One region of the Bradyrhizobium sp. 2S1 genome, then DNA from elsewhere that is predicted to be linked to it. Evidence: riboswitches for the same ligand, from Rfam matches in the RefSeq annotation. Region 1 holds a riboswitch; the other holds the start of a gene.

The links. A riboswitch is a leader RNA that binds a small molecule or an ion and turns the genes downstream of it on or off. The one in region 1 is predicted to bind ZMP and ZTP.
Region 2: it holds a riboswitch for ZMP and ZTP, as region 1 does, so the genes downstream of both, HAP54_RS42325 (bifunctional 5,10-methylenetetrahydrofolate dehydrogenase/5,10-methenyltetrahydrofolate cyclohydrolase) here and glyA (serine hydroxymethyltransferase) in region 1, are expected to answer to the same signal.

The regions. Positions count from the first base shown of each region.
Region 1 covers NZ_CP147717.1:1,756,639-1,768,001, forward strand. Annotated here, with positions in the region: gene HAP54_RS08420 (SDR family NAD(P)-dependent oxidoreductase) at 1-313, opposite strand, end outside; gene HAP54_RS08425 (enoyl-CoA hydratase/isomerase family protein) at 456-1,253, opposite strand; gene HAP54_RS08430 (hypothetical protein) at 1,683-2,339, shown strand; gene HAP54_RS08435 (hypothetical protein) at 2,445-2,579, shown strand; ZMP/ZTP riboswitch at 2,613-2,697, shown strand; gene glyA (serine hydroxymethyltransferase) at 2,732-4,012, shown strand; gene HAP54_RS08445 (PQQ-binding-like beta-propeller repeat protein) at 4,135-5,967, opposite strand; gene HAP54_RS08450 (hypothetical protein) at 6,198-7,811, opposite strand; gene HAP54_RS08455 (lysophospholipid acyltransferase family protein) at 8,052-8,813, opposite strand; gene HAP54_RS08460 (YdcF family protein) at 8,908-9,618, opposite strand; gene HAP54_RS08465 (cell division protein FtsX) at 9,781-10,752, opposite strand; gene ftsE (cell division ATP-binding protein FtsE) at 10,745-11,363, opposite strand, start outside.
Region 2 covers NZ_CP147717.1:8,854,256-8,865,618, forward strand. Annotated here, with positions in the region: gene HAP54_RS42280 (hypothetical protein) at 1-651, shown strand, start outside; gene HAP54_RS42285 (hypothetical protein) at 664-1,440, opposite strand; gene HAP54_RS42290 (hypothetical protein) at 1,637-2,008, opposite strand; gene HAP54_RS42295 (hypothetical protein) at 2,155-2,448, opposite strand; gene HAP54_RS42300 (zinc-ribbon domain containing protein) at 2,678-3,100, opposite strand; gene HAP54_RS42305 (serine hydrolase domain-containing protein) at 3,141-3,716, opposite strand; gene HAP54_RS42310 (serine hydrolase) at 3,626-4,192, opposite strand; gene HAP54_RS42315 (PadR family transcriptional regulator) at 4,189-4,518, opposite strand; gene HAP54_RS42320 (MaoC/PaaZ C-terminal domain-containing protein) at 4,647-5,099, opposite strand; gene HAP54_RS42325 (bifunctional 5,10-methylenetetrahydrofolate dehydrogenase/5,10-methenyltetrahydrofolate cyclohydrolase) at 5,250-6,113, opposite strand; ZMP/ZTP riboswitch at 6,129-6,208, opposite strand; gene HAP54_RS42330 (hypothetical protein) at 6,341-7,546, shown strand; gene HAP54_RS42335 (hypothetical protein) at 7,694-8,098, shown strand; gene HAP54_RS42340 (hypothetical protein) at 8,216-8,743, opposite strand; gene HAP54_RS42345 (hypothetical protein) at 8,957-9,580, opposite strand; gene HAP54_RS42350 (VOC family protein) at 9,849-10,232, shown strand; gene HAP54_RS42355 (hypothetical protein) at 10,249-10,680, opposite strand; gene HAP54_RS42360 (GrlR family regulatory protein) at 10,914-11,264, shown strand; one part of gene HAP54_RS42365 (IS630 family transposase) at 11,302-11,363, opposite strand, start outside.

The DNA.
Region 1 (11,363 bases):
GCGCGTCGAGCTCCTTGAACGGGATGCCGACGTTCCACGCGGCGTTGTTGATCAGGATATCGATCCGGCCAAAATGGCCGGCCAAGGCTTTGACGCACGCATCGATCGATTGAGGATCCCGCTGATCAAGCTGCACCGCCTGGCTGCGCCGGCCAGGCATCCGCAGCGCCTCGACCAATTCACCCGCGCGCGCCGCTTCCGCTACGTAGGAAACGGCAACGTCCGCACCGGCGGCGGCGAGAGCCTTGGCAATCGCCTCTCCAATTCCACCCGACCCGCCGGTGACCAATGCGACTTTTCCGTTGAGGTCCATAGCTTCCCCTCGTTCACACGAACGGCAACACTCAGGGTCAAAGATACACGTTTCAACGGAGCCGGCAAAATTGCGCCTGAATGTCATTGTGCGGCATCACCTTGCCGCCCGTGCTCGGCAATGCAAGCATCGGGTTGGTGGCCTAGGCGGGTAGCGGCCAGGTCACGTCCCTGCCCTTCAGTTCCTTGTAGCGTCGGGTGTGGGCGCGAATGCTTCCGAGATCCGACATGCCGCGCGACAGCAGGTCCCGGTCGAGCCGCGCGGCGGCATCGATCGCCGTCATTGTGGTCGCCTGCAGCGCGCGCTTCGAGAACGCGTAGGCCATGTAGCAATCCGGCGGCACCGACGCCGCCCAAGCGACGGCCGCATCGAGCAACTTGTCCGGCGCGACTGTCTGCTGGACGACGCCCAGTCGCGTCGCCGCGGCGAGATCGTAAACCTGACCAAACAGCGTCAGTTCGAAAGCCGATCGCGGACCGATCGCATGCTTGATGATCTCGCAGTAGACAGCCGGCATCGGAATGCCGATGGGGACCTCGTTCAGCGCGAACTGCAGCGGACCTTCGCTGGCGACCCGGTGATCGCAATCGATCGCGGTGATGAATCCACCTGCATAGGCATGGCCGTTGATCGCAGCCACCGTCGGCCTCGGATACGTGAAGAGACGGAGGTTCGTCGCGCGATATTCTTCGAACCAGGCATCGATCTCCTTGATCGATTGGCTCGCGAACAACGGGAAATGATGGTCGAGGTCGAGGCCCGCCGTGAACACCGCGCCCGATCCGGTCAACACGACGGCGCAATCGGCGAACTCGGATTCCAGGCGATCGAACGCCGCGTGTAGGTCGGCGAAGAAAGCCGGATTCTGCGCATTGACCTTGTTGGTGTTCATTGTCACTACGGCAACGTGCGGGTGCTTGCGTTCAATGATCCAGGGCATCGGTCATCCTATGGTTGCGAAAGATCAGGCAAGCTTGAACAGACGCCGCGCGTTGTCGGTCAAGAATGCCGAACGGGCGTCGACGCCGAGTTGGAGGTCGTCGAGACCGGCGAGGCACTCACCTGCGGGCCAGAAGGGATGGTTGGACCCGAAGAGAACCCGATGCCTTTTGTTGCCGCGCATATACCCGACGAGATCGGACGGGTAGCGGCTGACCTTGTAGGCCGATGTGTCTGAAGCCGTCTCTCTTCACGCGCAGCCTCAACTCTCGTACGATCGCCGGTACTATCCTCTGTTCGCGGAGTGCTGCGAACTCGACATCCCGTTCTGCACGCAGGTCGGACACGCGGGGCCTCTGCGCGAATCCGAACCGGGGCGTCCCATTCCCTATCTCGATCGATCCATCGTCAGACGCGGGCAGCTCAGAATGTGATCATCGACGCCTGGATGCAGCATCCGAATCCCGCCTGGATCGGGGATCCGATATTCGAGTCGTTGCGTCGGTGGAGACCCGGCAAATGGTCGGAAACGGCGCCTCCTATCGGAGACTCGCTTGCCGAGATGGATCGTGCAGGCGTTTCTATGGGCATGCTCTGTGGCTGGCACGGTCCGGGCGGGCCGATGATCAGTAACGACGAGGTCGCCCAACACTGCCAGGCTCACCCTGACCGCTTCGTCGGAATCGCTTCGGTCGATCTCTTCCGCCCGATGGACGATCCAACCGAAGAACGCCCTTCCTTTTCTTCTGCAATTGAGGCTCGGCTCGTTGAAGACCACTTTGCCGGCCGAATCGCCTTCCCGGAATACGAAGGCAAGCTCCTTGAGCGGGGAAGCGAACGATATCCGGCTTTCCGTCAGCCGGCCCCGGTCTTTCAGGATATAGATCGAGTCTACAAAGGCGGCCTGATCGTCGCGCGGTGCGAATTCAGCGTAGAACGAGGGATGGGCGAAGACGCTGTCTTCGCCTTTATCCGTTTTGATTGGAGCAACGGTCATCAGTTCTCGCCGCTTGATCGGCAATTGCTTGGTTCGCTGTTGAATGCACTTACGGCTGATCCATCATACACATCCGTTGCGGCAGTTTAAACGCAAAGCCGCCGGCGTAGAAGGTGGCCCATTGGTTCGCGGTGAAGCTCGCATCAGTCTCAGGCCGGCTCTTCTGACAAGCAGCCGCTCGCCGGCACCGTGCGGGTGAACACCTCGCGCGCCTTCAGCTACATGATGCCGTTCGGCGGCATGATGTTTCCGGCGTCGACCGCGAAAGCGGCATCGCCCTTATCCGCGGTCATTGAACTGGTCGTTGCGAAAGGTCCGCAGGTCGGCTAAATTCTCCCTCACGAAGAGTCTCCGTGCTCATTCGTCCTTTCGCGCGACTGGCGAGCCAACGTGGAATTGACCACGGTGAAGCGCGAAGGGTTCAACGCCGATCGCCTGGGCAACCCATCTGCTGGAAAAACAGCGTGTTGAGGAGCCCGAGCATGCCGTCGTTTCGCAACGAACTGTCCATCAACGATCAAGAGATCGCCGCCGCCCTTGCGGGCGAAGAGCGCCGTCAACAGGACGGCGTCGAACTGATTCCGTCCGAGAACTACACCTACCCGGAGGTGCTCGAACTGCTCGGCTCGGTCTTCACCAATAAATATTCGGAAGGGTATCCGGGACGCCTATACTACGGCGGCCAGCAGTATACGGACAACATCGAGAACCTCGCGCGGCAGCGGGCCTGCTCGCTGTTTCGTGCCGAGCACGCCAACGTTCAGCCGCTTTCCGGATCACCGATGAATCAGGCCGTCTATCTCGGCCTGTTGAATCCCGGCGACACCATTCTCGCCATGGACCTGTCCCATGGCGGTCATCTCACCCACGGCGCGCCGGTGTCCCACATGGGCCGCTTGTTCAACTTCATTCGCTACAAGACGGCGCCGTCAAACGGCGGCGCGATCGATTTCGACGCATTGCGCGCGATGGCGCGTGAAGCGCGCCCGAAGATGGTGTTGTGCGGCGACAGCTCCTATCCGCGCGACCTGGACTATGCGGCATTCAAGAGCATTGCCGACGAAGTCGGCGCGCTCACGATGGCCGACGTCAGCCATTATGGCGGACTGGTTGCCGCTGACGTGATGCGCAATCCGCTCGATGCCGGCTTCGACGTCATGACGACGACATCCCACAAGTCGCTGCGCGGCCCCCGCGGCGGGATCATCCTGTGCCGGAAGGAGCATGCCGGCCGGATCGATGCTTCGGTCTTTCCCGGTTTGCAGGGCGGACCTCACATGAACGTCGTGGCCGGGATTGCCGTGACGCTCAAGCAGGCGGCGACCGCGGATTTCCAGGCTTACGCGCGGCAGGTCTTGCGCAACGCGAAAGTGCTTGCCGGCGCGCTGATGGAGCGCGGGATGAAGCTGGTCACCGACGGGACGGACAATCACATGATGGTCGTCGATACGGCAGCATCGGTCGGACTGGACGGGCGAGCGGCCGAGGACGTGCTCGATGCCATCGCCATCACCACCAACAAGCAGATCATTCCGGACGATCCGCGCCCGCCGCTCAGGCCGAGCGGTGTTCGCCTTGGGACGCCGGCGGCGACCACGCGCGGCATGGGAGAAGCCGAAATGCATCGTATCGGCGGGTTCATTGCGGCGGCGCTTCAGGCGAACGGAGACGATACGGTCGTCGCGCGCCTCAGGTCGGAATGCACCGAGATGTGCCGGGCTTTTCCTGTTCCAGGCGTGGTGTCCGCCTCCGGACCGAACTGATCGGCGGCACACCGGCAACCGCAACCTGGCGCGCAGACATGCCGAACGGAGTTTGGCGCCGCCGGTGCGCATCCCGCATCAAGTGCGGGACAGGCTTCGCTCGAAAACGCTCTATGCGCTCGTCAGGGATTGCCGACCTCGAAGGCCAGCAGAACATTGCCGGGCAATCCGCTCCACTGCGCGTAGCCGGAATTGACGTACAGCATGTGATCCACAACGATCGGGCCGGGTCCGTCCATGGCACCGCCACGGGCCGAGACGCCATTCACCGTGGTGTAGTCGCGGGCCGTGTCGATCTCCCAGAGCAGCCGAGCGTCGTCGGTCGCATAGGCGCGCAAGAAGCCGCTCACGCCACCTGAGAACACGACGCCGGGAATGACGGTGATCGCGGCCGACAGCGCCGGACTGCACTGGGGGCGGTCGCCGCAGGCGACCGGCGCCACCTGCATCGTGATCTTCCCGGTCACAAGATCCAGCCCGAACAGGCCGCCGCCTTCGCTTGAGTTCAGACGCCTCGTGCCGTCCCTTAGAAACCGCACGTCCGAATTGGCGACGTAGATCCGGTCCTGGTCCGCAGCCGAGCCCCACTCGGTCCCGCCCAACGGGCCGCCCTGGCCGATCCGCGTCTGCCACAGGATCTTGCCGTCATGATCGGGATCCAGTGCATGGACCACGCCGGATTTCTGGCCGATCACCAGCGCGCGTTGTCCGTTGCGCAAGCTCACCAGGATGGGCGATTGGCCGAAGTCATGATCGGGTCCGCGGCTGTCAGGACAGTTCGACTGGTCGGCGCCGAAACACGCAACGACGAAGCTGTCCCTGGGCGTGGCCTGCTGATGCCAAAGCATCCGGCCGGTCGCCAGATCGAACGTGAGGACGGCATCGCTGGTGTCGGTCGCCGGATCGGCATAGCTGTTCGACGTCGCGACGTAGAGCGCCTGGCGCTGCACGTCGATCGTCGGCGCGGACCAGACCGACGCTCCGGCCGGACCAAACAGCTGGGTGCCGATGGCGTTGGTCTTGGTCGGATGCGGCGCTTCAGGGATGGTGTAGCTCTTCCAGATCTGCGCGCCGGTCTCGGCCTTCAGTGCAACGACGCTGCCGCGAAACGTGCAGCATTGGTAGGTCGGCCGCGACCCCGTGGCCTCCTCGATCGAGGAAACCCCGACATAGACGACGCCGGAATGGAAGACGGGCGCGCCGGTGATCCGGGCGGCCAGATGATCGTCGGCCCTGCTCTTCCAGATCAGCGCGCCGGTCACAGCATTCACGGCGTAGACGTTGGCGAACAGATCGCCAAAGAAGATGGCGGGCTGGCCGTTGTCCAGCGAGGCAAAACTGATCGCGGTCCGGACCGCCGCCTCGGTCGGAAACACCCATCGGGTGCATCCGCTTTTGGCGTCGAGGGCGTGCACCTTGCGGTCGCCGCCGCCGACAAACAGCAGACCGCCGACGACGGTCGGCTGAGCGAAGGCGGTGGACGTGTTCGGGAATCCGAACGCCCATTTCAGACGTAACCGGGGGACTTCATCTGATGTGAGGCCGGCCGTTGCCGCCGGCTGAAACCGGCTGTTGTTGAGATCCGCGCCCCAACCATTCCACCCTGGCCCATCGGTCGGCTGCGGAAAGCCGGCCTCGCTCGGCGCGCATTGGCCCGCATTCTCGGTCGACGCATGCGACGCGGCCTTGCCGGTGACGAGCGAGGTGACCGCCGCGCGCTCGTCACCGGTCAGCCCCTGCGCGAAGGATGCCATCGCGCCCGTGGTGATCGCACCCACAACCTCGTCGAACGATTTTGCCTGCAGCGCGGCGCGGCTCGGCACGCGACTATCCGCGTTGCCGCTGTCGTGGCACTGCGCGCAGCGTTGCGCGTAGAGCGCGGCGGCGCGTTGCTGCGCTGTCGCCGGGAGGCAAGACCAGATCAGGATGACGGCCGTCGCAGCAACCAGTTTCATCGTCGTTCACCAGCGTTGCTGTTGATGACAAGAACGATGGCAGCCTAGCAGAACCCGGATGGTTGCCAATCCCGCCCGACGACACCAACAGATCCCGTGGTGCAGGCAGCCAAGACGTGGATGCCCGGGAAAAGCCCGGGCATGACGGTTTGTGAGACGCGCGGGTGAAGCCGGCCGCGCGTCACCCGCCTTGCACACGGAGCCAGCAAAGCTCCGGTCACTGCGGACGATCAGTGACCCGCCGCGATCCTGGTTGGACCGCAGACATCGTCCTGCGGATTCTTGCCGTCGTCATTGCCGCGGCCATGGTCCTTCATCCGGCCATGATCGCCATCGCAATTGACGGGAGCGAACGACACACCGCGATAGACCATGCCGAAGGCCGGCGGCACGACGACATCGAAGGCCTCATTCGCCGGAAGCGCCGTCGCCGCCACCTTGTCCGTGATGGCGACCACCAGATTCGGATCGGCCCCGGGCTCGACCGAATTGCTCACCGTCGACGTCACGGCGAAGATCGTCGCCGTGCCGTTGCGGTTCACGCGGCCCGTGATGTTGCGCAGGCCGCCCGTCGCCGGGTCGGTCGGATATCCCTTCACATGATAGGCCGTGCCGAGGTTCAGCCCCTTCTGCAGCGTGTAAGCAAGGCTCCAGCTGCCGTTCGCATAGACCCATTTCTGAAGGCCCGCCGTCGGCGACGTTGCCGCGTCGGCCAGGTTGCCGTCGCCCTCCTGGGTGACATAAAGCGTCGTCGCATTGGCAAACCAGATGCCGAAGGGATAGAAGCCGTTCGCGCCGGAGTTCACCGCGGGATTGCTCGGGAAACCCGGAAGAATGCTGAACGCCGTCGCGGCGGCCGTATCCCGGGTCGGGAGAACTCCCGGCGCGCCGACCTGATAGACCGTGTTGATGCCGTTGCTTCCGCTGCCCTTGGTTTCGTAGAGCGTGTTGTCAGAGATCGCGAGGCCGCGGAAATTGTCGTCCTTGCCGGACTTGTCCGCGGCAAAGCCTAGCTGGCCGACGGAGAAGCCGAACTGAAAGCCGTTCTTGCTGCCGGGCGTTCCCTGCTGCACGCCAACCACGGTGTCAGAACCATCGCTGCCCGGCGTCGCGAGTTGAACGCCGGTGTCATTGACGATCAGCACCGGCTGGATGCCACTGCCGTTACCGGCATTGCCGACCGTGAAATACTGGTCGGCCTGGGTGCCGTTGACCTTGTTGGCGCGGATCGCGCCGCGGCCATTGTCGCCGCTGTAAACGTTGACCTTGGTCCGGTGCAGTGATCCGTCAAAACCGAGCTCCGCCACCACGCGTGCATGCACGCTGGTGTCCGGATTGGTGGGATCGACATGATTGGGCGAATTGGAGTTGGAGACGTCCAGCTCGTTCACTGCAGCGTCGTAGCCCATGAATGTCACGGCCTTGCCGTCGGGCGACAGGTGAAGCGACAATTCGGACTTGGAGCTGAAGCTTGTCACCGCCACGTCTGCCGGGACAGTCAGCGCGCCGATTTCGCGAAGGCGACCGCCTTCCAGGTGAAACTTCTTGATCACGACCGGCGCAGTCACGCCGAAGTTCGAATCAACCGCCACATTGTTGAAGACCGTCGGATAGGTGCCGTCAGCCACCGCAATTCCGCCCGTCGGCAGGGTCTGGCCCACGGCGACGGTCGACGGCTTGCCTGCGTAGAGCGCGCCGCTGACGAGCAATTCGTGCGGATTGCCTGCAATCTGGGAAAAGGACGGATGGACTGCGAACAGCACCGGTGAGAGAGCCGTCCCCGCGATCAGGCGCCGGACAATTGCGCGGCCGATTGCTTGTGGTGTGGAGATTGTCTTGAACATCCGAGAGCCCCCCATTTTCTGAAGATCAAATGGATTGCTCATAAGCGGCGGATCGCAACACTGCTGTGACAGATCTCCGACTGTCGCGTTCACGTTTCGGAAAATGTTGACGCGATCCACCGATGGTTGCAGAAGGCGGTTGGCCGGCAATCTTCCGAAACAATAGGGATGGAGATTGAGCGGCCATGCAGCCGTGGGACGACGGCTTCGGGCACGGCGATTTGTGGAAAGGCTTCCGCCCTAACCCTTCGCCTCGCTCGGCACGCCGCCGAACAATTGCGCCTGCTCGGCGCGGCCGGCCTCGACGATCCGGCTGGTGGCGGTCTCGATCTGGTCGCGCAGGCGGGTCATGAACTCGTCGCGCGGCAATCCCGGCGGCAGCGGATCGAGGAATTCGACCACCAGCGTGCCGGGATAGCGCATGAAGGTGCGGCGCGGCCAGAACAGCCCGGAATTGAGCGCGACCGGCAGGCACGGCACGCCGCTCTCGGCATAGATCTGCGCGACGCCGGCCTTGTAGTTCGGCACAGCCCCAGGCGCGGTGCGCGTGCCCTCCGGGAAGATCACGAGCTGACGGCCGAGCTTCACCTCGGCCGCCGCGCGCTTCAGCGTCTTGATCAGTGAGCGCGGGCCGCCGCCACGCTCGACCGAGATCATGCCGACCTTCTTGAGGTACCAGCCGAACACCGGGATCATCATCAGCTCGCGCTTGAGGATGAACAACGGATGGTCGAAGAAGCGCACCAGCGCAAAGGTCTCCCAGAACGACTGGTGCTTCGAGGCGATCACCAGTGGTCCCTTCGGAATCTTCTCGACGCCGCGAAACTCGATCTTGATGTTGCAGACCACGCGCATCAGGAACAGGCTGATGCTGGCCCAGGCGGCTTCGAGTGCCATCATCGCGCCGCGCGGCAGCAGCAGCGCCGGCAGCGCGATGATGCAGAGCACCACCAGCACCAGATAGAACAGCACGTTGAAGATCAGCGAGCGCAGGAAGATCATTTCAGTCCTTGTTTGAGCATGATCTCCGCGCAAACGCGTTCCGCGTTTGTCGCGAGGGAAAACCGCTCCGCACTTTTCCGGATCATGCCTAATCCTAATTCGCCTGCGCCGTCGCCGGACGGCGCGGTGCGGCTGCCGGCTCGGCGAGATCGGAAGTCAGGTCGAGGCCGATATCGGCGAGCCGCACCCGGACCTCCGCGGCGACATATTTGGCGTATTCCGATAGCAAGAGACGAAAGGTTCCGCCACTGGTCCACCACGGCTCGTCGCGCCATTTGTCGCCAACGACCGCGAACGGGATCAGCGTGACGTCGGGCATCGCATGTGACAGTTCCACGATCGCGCGCGGCATGTGGTAGTTCGAGGTCACCACGATCAGCGATTTGAAGCCGCGCTCGCGCGCCCAGCGCCGCGTCTCCGCCGCATTGCTGCGGGTGTTGACCGCCGAGCGGTCGAGATCGACGCAGCAGCTCATCAGCCCCCGACTATCGGGCACCGAGCGGGAGATGTCGCCGGCGTCGTTGGTCGGATGCACGCCCGAGATCAACAGCCGCTTGCCGTAGCCCGCGGCGAGCAATTCCATCGCGTCCGACACCCGCGACGAGCCGCCGGTCAGCACCACGATGCCGTCGGCATTGTGCGGCGGGTCGGTCTCGACGCCGCGCAATTGCGAGAGGAAGCCGACAAAGCCCACCGCCGCGGCAACGAAGCCAAGCGCCAGCGGCACGACGATGACGGCGCGCAGCCAGCCGCGCGGAGGCGCGGCATAGCCATTCGGCGACGTATCGTCGGACTGCAAACTCATGTGATGCGGTTACCCTTCCCCCCGGGCGATTTTAATGCATGAACTGGAAAAGTGGAAACCCGGTTTTGCCGTGACGACGGCTGCGCGAATACGCGCGGGATCACACTCTGGCGGCGAAATGCGATCACGCGACTGACCTCATGGTTGCGCTGTCGTGCGCCGTCAATCGATGTCGTCGAGCGTGGCAAACAATGTGCGCCGCGACGCCCAGGCGGTGATCGCCGCGATCAGCACCGCCTGCATCGCCAGCACCAGATAGCCCGATGGGCGCAGCGAGAACGTGCCGAGCAGAGCCGCGAACTGGTCGCCTACCGGCGTGCCGGAAAACCAGTTGGCAATCGACTCGGAGAAGCCGAACGCCAGCATCGCCGCGCCGCCGCCGATCAGCCCGCCTTCAAGGCCGAGCCGGAGGAAATGCCGCAGGAAGCGGTTGGCGATGTAGCTGTCGCCGGCGCCGACGAAATGCAACACCTCGACGATCGGACGGTTGGATGCCATCGCGCCGCGGGTCGCAAACGACACCGAGATGATGGTGGCGATGATCACGAGGATGAGGATGCCGACGCCGGCAAACACGGTGGCGCCGGTCATCGAGCGCATGCGCTCGATCCAGGCGCGATGATCGTCGACGCTTGCGGTCGGCGCCACCTGCGTCACCCGCGCGCGCAGCGCGGCGAGATCGAGCGTGGTGCCGGGCTGCACCCGCGCCACGATGACGCGCGGCACCGGCAGCTCCTCGATCGAGAGCCCGCTGCCGAGCCACGGCTCCAGCAGCTTGGCGGATTCCTCCTTGCTGAACGGCCGGACCTCGAGAATGCCGGACTGCGCCCGCATCGCATCCGCAGCCGCCTGCGCGTCGCGATCGAGGTCGCGGCCCGGTGAGGGGCGCACCTGGATGGTGATCTCGCTCGACACTTCGGACTGCCATTCGGCCGCGGACGCACTGACGAGCAGCACGGTGCCGGTCGTCAGCGAGGCGAGGAAGGTCATGATCGCGACCACCGCGACCAGCGCGCGGCCCGAGATCGAGGCGCGCGGCACGATCGGCGACATGTTGCGCGCCGTGGCCGGGACCTGCGGGCGCTCGCGCCCGAGATCGACCAACGACACTTTCTCGTCGCCGCTCCTATTCATAGATGTGCAGCCGTCCCTGATGCAGCACCAGCCGCCGCGCCTCGTATTGATCCATCAGCGTGATGTCGTGGGTCGCGATGATAACAGCGGTGCCCGATTTGTTGAGCTCGATGAACAGCCGCAACAGGCGGCGCCCGAGCGTCGGATCGACGCTGCCGGTCGGCTCGTCCGCCAGCAGCAATTGCGGCCGCGAGATCACCGCGCGCGCGATCGCCGCGCGCTGCTTCTCGCCGCCCGACAGGATCGGCGGCAGCGCATCCATGCGCTCGCCGAGGCCGACCCATTTCAGGAGGTCGATCACCTCGCGGCGATAGCTCGATTCGTCGCGGCCCATCACCCGGAACGGCAGCGCGACATTCTCGTAGGTCGTCATATGGTCGAGCAGGCGGAAATCCTGCAGTACGATGCCGATCCGTTTGCGCAGGTCGGCGACCTGGTCCTTGCTCAGCAGGGAGACGTCCTTGCCGAACAGATTGACCAGCCCGCGGGTCGGCCGCAGCGACAGGAACAACAGCCGCAGCAGCGAGGTCTTGCCGGCGCCGGACGGGCCGGTCAGGAACTGGAACGAATGCGCCGGGATCATGAACGACAGGTCGCGCAAAATCTCCGGG
Region 2 (11,363 bases), 3.6 Mb from region 1:
AACCTGCTCAACTGGGCGGTCCGGCGCCTGGTGATCTGGCTGCTCGTGCTCGGCGGCGGCTATCTCTTGGTGTTCGGCGGATCGTCGACGTCAAAACCGATCCGCAAGAAGATTTCGATCGAGGTGGCGACACCATCCGGCACGGCACGCGGCGCCTCCGTGATCGAGATGGTCCACTCGCATGCACCATGGTGGTACCCGGCCGCGGTGAAGGGCGCGGCCTCCGAGCGGGGCGAAGCGCCCTACGCCGATCTTGGCGGCAGGCGCTATGTGTTCGTCACCATCAACAACCAGCTCGACGAAAGGCCGATCTCGGGAAGCCTGCTGCCGGAATCGATACAGGCCGATGGCAGCTTTCAACCGAACAGGACGCCGATGATCGTGACCTTTGGCGATATCGAGGATCCGAACACGATCCGGAAGCTCGAGCCCGGCGCATTCGAGCGGGCGTTCGGATCGGGCTATCGTCTGGTGAGCCTGACCGCGACCGATACGCAGGATCCGCCCACCAACGGAACACTGGCGCAGAACTTTCCGGTGTTACATCGACAGCTATCGATGCCGGCCCGGCAGCGCGTCCCGCAGCCCTATCAGCGCGGCGACCTCCGAGCGATCAACTGGCGCGCCTTCGAGACGCCGCCAACACCGTGAGTCCTGTGCAGTCTACGCTGACCGCCGCTTCATCGCGCCGATGCCGAGGAATGAACCGCCGACGGACGGATATTGGCTGGTGAATTCGAACGTATCGAAGATCGGCGCCTCGAACTCCTTGAGCGCCGTCCAGAGCAGCGTCGTATCCGGACAGGCCTGGGAGTGGACGTCGTGATGCACGATGATCCTGGCATGGGCGCGGACCAGCAGATGGTCCAGCATCGCGCCGCGCAGGCTGTGATCGCCGTCGATAAAGACGAAGTCCGGCTTCACCCGATCGACATAGGCGCTGACGACCGGCGCGGTGGAGAAGGCCTGAAGATAGACCGGCTCGATCTCCGCGCGCTCGCGCAGCAGCTCGAAATAGGTCGTGATGAACGGCGTCGGATCGATCGGATCGAGCGCGATCACGGTCTTGAGGTCGGCACCGCTGTTCCGGAGCCACTCCGCAACCAGGATGAACATGCCGCCCCATCGGCAGCCGATCTCCATATACGATGAGACGCCGGACGCATTGCGTGCGAGCCAGGCCAGATACGGCGCGAGCTGGCTCGGATACTGCCAGAGGTGCAGGCCCTTGCCGAAGCTCGCCGACAATTCCGGCGGCTGTTCGCGCAGCAGCTCGTCGTTGAGGCCGAGCGCGGGGATGAACTCCCGCTCGAGGAATGCCACGTCGGTACGCTCTGCTGCGCTCAGTCCGGCGATCGCATCGACTGCCTCACCGACGGAATCGGAGAGATCGGCAAAACGCCGATATCGGTCGGCTTGAGCCTGCGGGACGTTGAGCATCGGCACCATCAACTCGGACGGAAGGGCAAGAGGAGACCGCAGCTGATGCGCCCCCGATGGTTGAACGGCGAGCGCGTCCGTCTCGGGCGCAAAATCTTGTGCTCGGCGCAAATATTCCGCCTGGCGTCCCGTGCATCTACGGGAAACCCGCCAACCCACATTCGGGTCGCGCCGGGCGCGCAGCCACGCAGCGCCTTCAACTGCTCGGGATCTTGCGCCGCACCGCCTCCACGCCGGCGTCGGTGACGCGATATCTCCGCCCCACCTCCGGGATAATCCAGCCCTTGTCGATCATTCCGGCTAGCGTGCTCGGGCCGACGCCCGCGGGAAACGGCCGGCGATGTTTGATCGCGTCGATCGCGACCCGCTCGAGATGGGTGGCGACATGAGACGGGCGGGCGCGAAACGCCTTGGCGATGATGAGAACCGACAGGACCTCGGCGCGCCGGCGCACCGCCGACGCGCTGCGGGTTAGTTCGTTGCTGATCTCGAGAGCATTCTTGCCGGCCCCGGCGAGCTCACGGAGCTTCTCGTCCTCGTCCGAGCTCCAGCGCCGCACGATCCCCATCTGCCCCTCACCGCCTGGATACCCACCTCACGCAGATGCATACGCAGGCGGCGCTGATTTGCCATGTGACTTTCGGCACCTCTTGCAGTGACGTTGGTGACTGTCACCATCAAGAGGCCCGATCGCCGTGCCGCGCGCTGCGGCGCTCAATGCTTGCTGGGTTCGAGCGTGATGAGCACGCCGGTCGGCTCGGGCTCGTGAGGCCGAAGCGACGTCAGCTCCGGATCGCTCCACTCGGCGAGACTCACGACCTCGCCCGTCTGCCCCGGCATGTCCGAGGTCTGCGCCGGCTCGAGCACCTTGAGTCCGCTGGTATCGACGAAGAATGTGTGCTCGCCGAAAACGCTGTTCAGTTGCGCCACCGCCGGATGATCATCCGGCAGCACCTGGGCATTCAGTTGCGTCATGGTCTGCTTGACTTGCGTGGCATTAAGCTTCATCCGCTGCTCCTTCGTGTTGGTTCCGGCCTTGACCGGCTTCCCTGGCTGGCTTCCTTGGTAGTTTCCTTGGCTGGCTTCCTCCCCGCTCACGCCCCTCGTTCGGGGGCTTCGAAGTCTCGAACCGATCAGGCAACGAAACGTTCCGCGCGCGCGACGCATTGACCGCGGGCGTGCTGGTTCCATGTCCATCGATGCGAGAGTTGCAACTTGTCCGCGCGCAGCGTGCCCCTTACGAGGCGGGAGACTTCTTCCTCGCGAGCCCTTCGAGATGCACGCGGCGCGCGGCGGTCTTGCGTGCGCGCTCCCTGGTGCGGCAGGCCCGGCAGCGCACGGCCGTGGTGAACACGTCGCCCTTGGCGGTCTCGTACCACCATTTCTGCTGCAACGGAGTCCACACCTCGGCAACGCCGCAGTCCTTGCAGACGAACGGCTCCGGTCGATAGGTACCGCGCTCGACGAAATCTGGGATCGAATAGCTGTTCGACGGCGCCAGCTCGCTCGTCACCACCGGAACTTCGCCGCGCGCCAGCGCAATCTTGTATTCGCGGAGACGGCGCTGCTCGGCGGCGCGTTGCGCCTGCAAGCGGCGCCATTCCTCTGCCTTGCGCTGCTTGGCGTCGATCTCCCCGCGCTTCTGCTTGCTGCTCTTCACGGCCACCGTCCAAGCCAATGCCTTGCGGCGCAGTGCCGGCCTAAATGCCGGGCAGCACCACCTCATCGATGATGGCATCATTGATGCGCCGCTGTTCGGCCGCCGGCTTGTCATAATTGCCGCAGTATTGCGCGACGACAAGGTCGAGTGCGGGGAATACATAGAGGCGCTGACCGCCCCAGCCGATGCCGGCGGCCCAGCGTTCGGGATGCGGCAATACTGCAGCGAAGGACGCGCCGAGATACCATTGGTAGCCGTAGCGGCCGCCATTCTCCATCACGACCGCCGGCGCCAGCACGCGCGTCAGCCAGTCGCGCGGCACGATCTGCCGGCCGCCCCACGCGCCGCCTGCGCGCACGAGTTCGCCGATCTTCAGGAGGTCGCGCGGCAACAGGCGCAGGCCCGAGGCCGCGCGATACTGGCCGTCGCCCACTCCCTTCGCCCAGTCCACAGGGCCAAATCCCAACGGATCGAACAGGACGCGGCGGCAATAGGCGAGCAAGTCCTCGCCAGTGCCGTTCGAGATCAGGCGCCCCAGGATCGCGGTCGCGCCGCCGCAATAGGTCCATTTGGTGCCGGGCTCGGCACAACAATCGGCCGCTCCAGGATGAAGCAGAAGCGATCGGGCGCCGCCTCCATCGCGATCTCCGAGTTGCGCAGGTCGTCGCCATAGGGAACGGTGAGCTCGTCCCATTCGAGCCCGAGCGTCATCGACAGCACGTGATGGATGGCGATGCGGTCGCGGCCCGCCTCGCGCGCGAGATCGGCATATTGCGGAAACTGGTCGTACAGCTTCGCCTCCGGCGGCGGCACCTTGCCGGCGGCAAGCGCAATGCCATAGGCAAGACCGATCACGCTCTTCGAGACCGAACGCAGGTCGTGTGGCACGTCAGGGCCGAACACGACGTTGGCGAGCGGCCCGCGGCCTTCGGCCTCATCGTCACCCCTGCCGTAGTGCTCGAACACCAGCCTGCCGCCCCGGCTTACCAGCAGCGCATGCAGGCCGCTGATCCTGCCGGCGCTCTCGGCCTCGCGCGCCGGAAGGCCGGCCAATCCGTCGGAGAGACGTCGCAGGAAGGCCGTCCGGTTCATTTGCGCTCTCCGAGCAGCTGATCGACCGCGTCCGTGAACGCCTGCCATTCGCGCTTCTGGGCGGTGAGTGCCGCGCGTCCCGCCGGCGTCAGCCGGTAATATTTCCGCGGCGGACCGCTGCTCGACTCGACGAGGCGCGTATCGACCAGCCCGTCATCCTGCATGCGGCGCATCAGGGGGTAGATCGTGCCCTCGCCCATGCCGATGCGTGAAGCGAGCGTGCTCGCGATCTCATAGGCATAGCTTTCGCCACGGGCCAGCAGCGCCAGCACGCACATCTCGAGCGCTCCCTTCTTGAGCTGAACCTGGATCGTCGATTCCGCCATCGAACTCCTGCGGGTGTTGGGAGCTACATATAGCAAGGTACCATGTAATGCAAGGTACTTGTCCCAGCAACATCGCTTCAAGCCCGATGATCCCGGCTACGGCCCCCGATCGGCGATCAACTCGGACGTTACGCCCGCTCCTTCGCGGCCGGCCGCATGTGAATCAGCGCGTCGAGCACGACGACAAGAACAGGGCGCTGCTCGTCGTTGACCAGCTCCGTCCTGAAGATCACGACGGCGTCGCGCCGCTCCGCCCTGATGGTGATCCTCTGGATCTGCGACTGGCCGGTCAGCGTGGCTCCCGGGCGGACCGGACTGGGCAATCGAATCTCCAGGCTCCGCCCGACTATGCCCGCCACCTTGCCCCAGATCGCCTCGACCACGAGGCGCTGATAGATCGCAATGGTGTTGAAGCCGCTGGCGATCAAGCCGCCGAACGGACCCGCCGCAGCCGCAGCGGGATCGGTGTGGATCGGCACGGGGTCATACTTGCCGGCGAACGCCAATATCTCGGCCTCGCCGATCGTGTAGCTGCCGAGCTCAAACGTCTGGCCTTCGGTGAGATCTTCCGCATACAGCATCGCGCACCTCCGCTTTCCGGCACGACGATAGACGATCGCTGCGGGCATTCCATGACCTCTGACGTCATGAACTTCGCGCACGCGACGCCGGATGCGAAGACGTGACGCGAGCGGTATCGGCCGCTCGCGCAACGCGGCGCATATGCCGCGCTATTGCAGCCGTGCCGCCCTCGCCTTGGCGGCCTTCAGGGTGTTCTCCATCAGGCAGGCGATCGTCATCGGGCCGACGCCGCGCGGCACCGGCGTGATCGCACCGGCGACCTGCACCGCCTCGTCGAAGGAGACATCGCCGCACACCGTGTAGCCGCCGTCCGGCTTCTCGACGCGCGTGGTGCCGACGTCGATGACGATGGCCTGCGGCTTGATCCAGTCGCCGCGCACGAGGCCAGCCTTCCCCACCGCACTGACCAGGATATCGGCCTGTCGGCAGATCTGGCTGATGCCGCGGGTGTGGATGTGGGTCTGCGTCACGGTCGCCTGCTCCTGCAGCAGCAGCGCGGCCATCGGCTTGCCGACGATGTTGGAGCTGCCGATCACCACGGCATGCGCACCGGTGAGATCAGGCCGGATCGATTTGATCAGGCGGAGACAGCCGAGCGGCGTGCATGGCACCAGCGCATCGTCGCCGTGAAACAGCCGGCCTGCGTTCAGGGCATGCAGGCCGTCGACATCCTTGGCGGGATCGACCGCCGCCATCACGCGCAAGGCGTCGACATGGGCCGGCAGCGGCAGCTGGACGAGGATGCCGTCGATATCGTCACGCGCGTTGAGCGCCTCGATCCTGGCCAGCAGATCGGACTCGCTGGCGTCATCAGGCAGGCGTTCGACCTCGCCGCGCAGGCCGAGCCGTTCGGCCATCCTGACCTTGCTCTGCACGTAGACCTGGCTCGCCGGGTCACAGCCAACCAGCACGACCGCCAGCCCCGGTGCGCGAGGCAGCCGGTCCAGTTCGCTTGCAACCTGATCGATGACAATTTGGGCATGTGCATGCCCATCGAGAATATTCGCCGTCATGGGACCTCCGGTTCGAAGCGGTGCCCAGGCGCGCGGCGTTCAGTCTCTGCGCTCCCCGATGGTGGTCCATCCAAGCGCCAGTCGCGCAGATGGCGTGGTCATAGCCGCCCGGCCTGCCAAAGGCAATGGCAGACCGCGCAAGCGCAGCGTGCGCGACAACTTGCGGTCTTCTGCAAGGTGTGGAACTTATCGAGCATGGCGGACTGCACGCCTAGATTGAGGGCACAATGACGGTTTTCAGGCATCGCTTTTGGTTGACGGCGCTTGCGTCACTGGCGTGTGCAATGAGCGGCGCGTTGCCGGTCCATGCGGACTGGGCGACGTGCCGGAGCAAGCCGACGCGCGCCTGCGTTCTCGAAGAGGCGTTCAGCAGCAACGGCAGGCCGCTCGCCGGCAAGGAGCGGCTGGACGTGTTGATCCAGGCCAGCGTGCTGCTTCATATCGAGTACGCCACCGCCGCCGACATCGCCGAGGCACAACAGCTGTCGCAATCCGCGCAAAACGCCAACGTGACGAGCTACGCCCTGATTGCCATCAAGGGACTGGTTGCCGCCAACCAGAAACAGCAGGCGCTTGATCTGGTCGGCTCCTTCGGCGGGTCGACGCAGCTCATCGGAATCGCCGAGCTCGCGCGCAGCCTCGTCAAGGCCGACGATCTCGATACGGCGCTGGCGTTGGACGATCGGCTGCAACCGCCGCCCGACCCAAAAAACATCTACGGCACGCGCAGCGTCATCGCGATCGAGGCGGTGAAGGAGCTGGCAGACGTCGGCAAGATCGAGAAAGCCCGTGCACTGATGATGGAGCAGCGCTTCATCACGGAATCGCAACTGGCCGACATGCAGGTCGCCCTGGGGCGTGCCTACGCCAAGCGCAGCGATGCGAAATCCGCGAAGGAGTTCTATGACCAGGCCGAGAAGAATCTGCGCACCGCCCTGGACAAATTGAGGGTACGCGGCGGAGAAATCCCGCTTCGCTTCTCCATCATCAAAGTGATGGCGCTGCGCGGCGACGGCGAGCCGGTCAAGCAGGCGCTGCAACAGATGCAGGCGGAGACTGCCGACGCGCAATTCGAGCTCCAGCGCCTCGTCGGCTATACGCAGGTCATCGTTCCACTGCTGGAGACCAAGCAATTTCTGCTTGCCCTCGACATCGCCAAATCGCTGACGCCGGTGACCGACAAGGACATGATGCTCGCCAGCATCGCCAGTTGGCAGGCCACGAACGGCTGGCCCGATGATGCCCGCACGACGCTGTCGCTGCTGACGGATCCGGCCGAAACGCCGCCTCAGCAGACCGCGCTGCGTAGCCTTGCCGCAGCGACCGCGAGGGCCGGCGACGTGGCTGGAGCGCTGCAGATTGTCGGCCAGATCCACGCCCCGAAAATACGTGCCGCCGCGCTGTTCCTGGTCGCGCAGGCCATGCCGAAATAGGCACCGCCTGAGCCGGTGGATTGATACCCCAAAGGCCAAGTCCGGGATAGGATTTAGCCAAAATTTGCGTTAGTCACGGTTCCACGCCGCGGCCTTTCCGACCCTGGCGCCCTCCTTCGGTCATCACGCCATTTCGGACATTTCGACATGAGACAGATCATTCTCGCGCTGGCGCTCCTGTATCCGGCTGCCGCGCTTGCCCAAGGCACCACCCCACCTGCCGCGGCCGACAAGCCGGCGGCGGCCGCCCAGCCCATGATCGGCGACAAGCCGCTGGTCCAGGTCGGCAAGAAGCCGGCGGCCAAGAAGGGCGAGAAGCCGCCCGCGCCCGGCAAGCCGCAATCGGTCGCGCAGAAGCTCCAGGCCTGCGGCGACATCGACGACGCCACCAAGGAGCGGCTGCTCTGCTACGACGAGATCTTCAAGCCGCAGCCCAAGCCGAAGGCGGCGCCTGCCAAGGGCGTCAATGAATGCCGCTTCGTCAAGGAAGAGGACGAGCGGCTGACCTGCTACAACGGTTTTGCCGACAAGATTCCGCGCCTGCCGCGGTAACCGCGTAGCGCGCCACCTGCGCAATCGGCGCCCGGCGACCGGCCTGATATCGCGGACATGAAAATGCCGCCGCGAGCATTCGCGGCGGCGTATCGATGTGGGCTACGGAAATCCCGCTTACCAGGTCCCGAAGCCGCCAAAGAAGCCCATGCGCGGCTGCTGCTGCGCGATACGGTAGGGCTGGTACATCCCGGGCTGCGCCAGCCGCATCGGCTGCTGGGGATGGGGGTGGTACCGCGCGACCTTGCGCTTCTTCGGTGCCTGCGGCTGGGCCTGCGCCGGCTGCTCGGCCGGCTTGGCTTCGGCCACGACCGGCCCCTTGCCCGCGTCAGCCTTCTCCGGCGGAATGAACTGGGCGAACGTATTGCGGACGCGGGACTGCGCCGACGCATCGCGGTCAGCCGGCGGGGCTGCAGCGGCGACGGCGTTCACCTGCGGCGGAACGATGGCCGGCACACTGGTGTCGTACACCACCCGCTCCGGCAATTTCTGGGTCGACTTGATGCGCACCATGGTCTTGTCGACGCCGGGCGACGACAGGCCCTGGCTGGTGACGACGGCCTCTTGCGGCACCACGAGGTTGACGACGAAGAGCAGCGCAAGCAGCACACCACCCATGTACAGGAAATAACGCGCCACAGGCATTTGGAAGCTCCCCCCGCGCCTCGGGCGCGGTTCATCTCGACGCGACGACATCAGTCATCGCGCAACGAACTCATCGTCTGCGCATGATCACCCGGACAGACGCCATCGCGCTCCCGGGTCGTTCTCTAACGGTCGGCTTATTAGTTAGTTCCTGCCTGGCCGTTACGGTTCACCCGGCAAGTCAATTCCCGGTCACTTTTTCGGGAATGGGGATTAAACACGGCTGGCGGTCACGACAGAGCATTTCGCCTTGCTTGCGTTAACGTTGACGAACCCGATCAGCATCCGCGAGTAGGTCTTGCGGCTTTTCATGGCAATGGTGTCTGATATCAGCCGCTTGCGCTCGGTCAGGGGGCTGCCGTCGCGGCGGATGAAGGCGCAGGCGATCTCGATGTCCTTGACCGCGAAATCATTGGCGTTGCGCAGCGTCAGGGTCACCAGCGCCTTCGAGCCCAGCCCGCCGCGCCGCCATGATTGCGAGGCGATCCGCAGCTTCTCCAGCGGCGACCGTTCGGCGCCTTGCTCGGGCGGCTTCGCCGCCTCGACCGCCTGCGGGGCGGTCGCCATGCCGACTGTGGCCGGCTCATCTGCCAGCGCGGTGGGGGCGGCCTTTGCGGGCTGAGCGGGCTCGGCCTCGGTCGATGTGTACTGCGCAGTGCGGATGACGGCGGGCGAGATCGGCCACAGCTCCTGGTCCCCGGCATCGCTCGGCTCGGGGAGCATGAACCACGCGGCGATCCCGGCAATGGCGATGACCGACAGCAGCAGGCTGGCATAGAAGCCGCCCTGACCGAGACGTCCGGCGGCAGTCCTTTGAAACGACAAGCCGATCTGCATCGTGGTGCCCTCACCCCCTGGACGCCCGATCGAGCCGCCGCACACCGAGGAAGCCACGCAGGCATCGCGCCAAGCGGCTTCCGGACGGCCGCAGGTCGAGCGGCCACGCGAGAAACAATCTCTGAGGGGCGGAATGGTTTCATTCCGGGACGACAATCTTGCGACTGCGGTGACGGAGGGATGGCGTCACGGCGGGCCGCTCGCTACGTTCGCGCGCGAGAGCGCGTGCCGTGCCCTCCAGCGGCGCAAGAACAACAAGGAGATCGCAATGCCTGTCGTCACCTGGGACCACGTCCATCTGCGCAGCCCCGATCCCGAGGCCACCGCAACCTGGCTGCGCGACATTCTCGGCGGCGAGATCATCCGCGGCCCCGGCCGGATCGACGTCCAGCTCGGCGGCGCCAAGGTGTTCATCGCCGAGGTGACGCAAGGCGACGGCGTCAACGCCGCGCCGGTGACGCCCTATCAGGGGCTCGATCATTTCGGACTGACCGTGAAGGACATCGACGCGGTCGCGGCAGAGATCAAGGCCAAGGGTGTCGAGTTCACCAAGGAGCCGACCACGATCCGCCCCGGCGTGCGGATCTGCTTCATCCGCGGCCCGCAGGGCATCTCGATCGAACTGCTCGAGCGCGACAAGAAATACGTGTGAGCGACGAACCGCTTCGCTACGTCATGCTGCCCGGCATGAAACAGCGGATCGTCACGCCCATGTAGCTCTTGATCGGCCAGACCATGGCGCGGCCGACCCGGTTGGGCTCGGTGACCACGGCCTCGTCGGGGACGTCGATCCATGCACCATCGAGCCGCACGCGATAGTGCCCGTCCTTGGATTCCCAATCGACATCGCTGACCGCGCTGCCGTCGGCATCCGAGCAGCACGGCCCCTTGCCGCTGCGCAGACGGTCGAACCATTCCTTGAGCGGCGAATTGGCGTAGCGGCCGTCGGGATCGCGCGCCTGCGCGATTTGCACGGCGGCCACCAACACCGACATCGTCAACCCGAGGACCACCATCATGAGGCCCGCACGACGGGCCGAAGTTCCATTGGCACTGCGAGGGCGCGCCAAACGGCCGCCGGACTCAATCCAGTCTGTCATGTGTTCGCTCCAGCACTCACCGGCCAGTGCAACCAGAGCTATGCATTTCGCGGGCCACTTTGATTCGCGCGCACGGTCCGCTGTCATCGCGCCGTCACACTGCCTGGCAGGAACCGAGGGTTACCCGAACGGGGGAGACCCGGGAATCAACCTGCCGCATTGCACGAGGTTGCTCGCTTTGGCATAAAAAACCAACTGGCTTGCCGTGGGCGGCGGCCAGCAAACGGGACGTCATGAAGAACGGGCTCTATTCAATTCACGTCACCCTGCTGGACGGTCGCGTCGGCAAGGGCAGCGGCGTCATTCTCTTCCGCGACGGCCAGATTCTGGGCGGCGACGCCTACCTATATTACACCGGCAGCTACACCGTGAAAGGTGACGCCTTCAAGGGCGAGGTCCTTGTGCAACGCCACACCACGCCGCGCGACACCGACAACCCGCTGTTCGGCGGGCCCGCGCCGGTCGGCATCGGTGTCTCCGGCACCTTCACCGACACCCGCGGCACCATGAGCGGCACCGCGCTGGTCGGCAAGGCCAGCCTGATCTTCGGCGCCACGCTGCACAAGCTCGCGGATATCAATTAGGCGCGACGAGATTGCGTTCGACTAGAGCATTTTCCGATCACGTTGCGTCGTAACCAGCCGCGACGAGATAATTTTGGCATTCCTCGGGTGAGAAGCGCT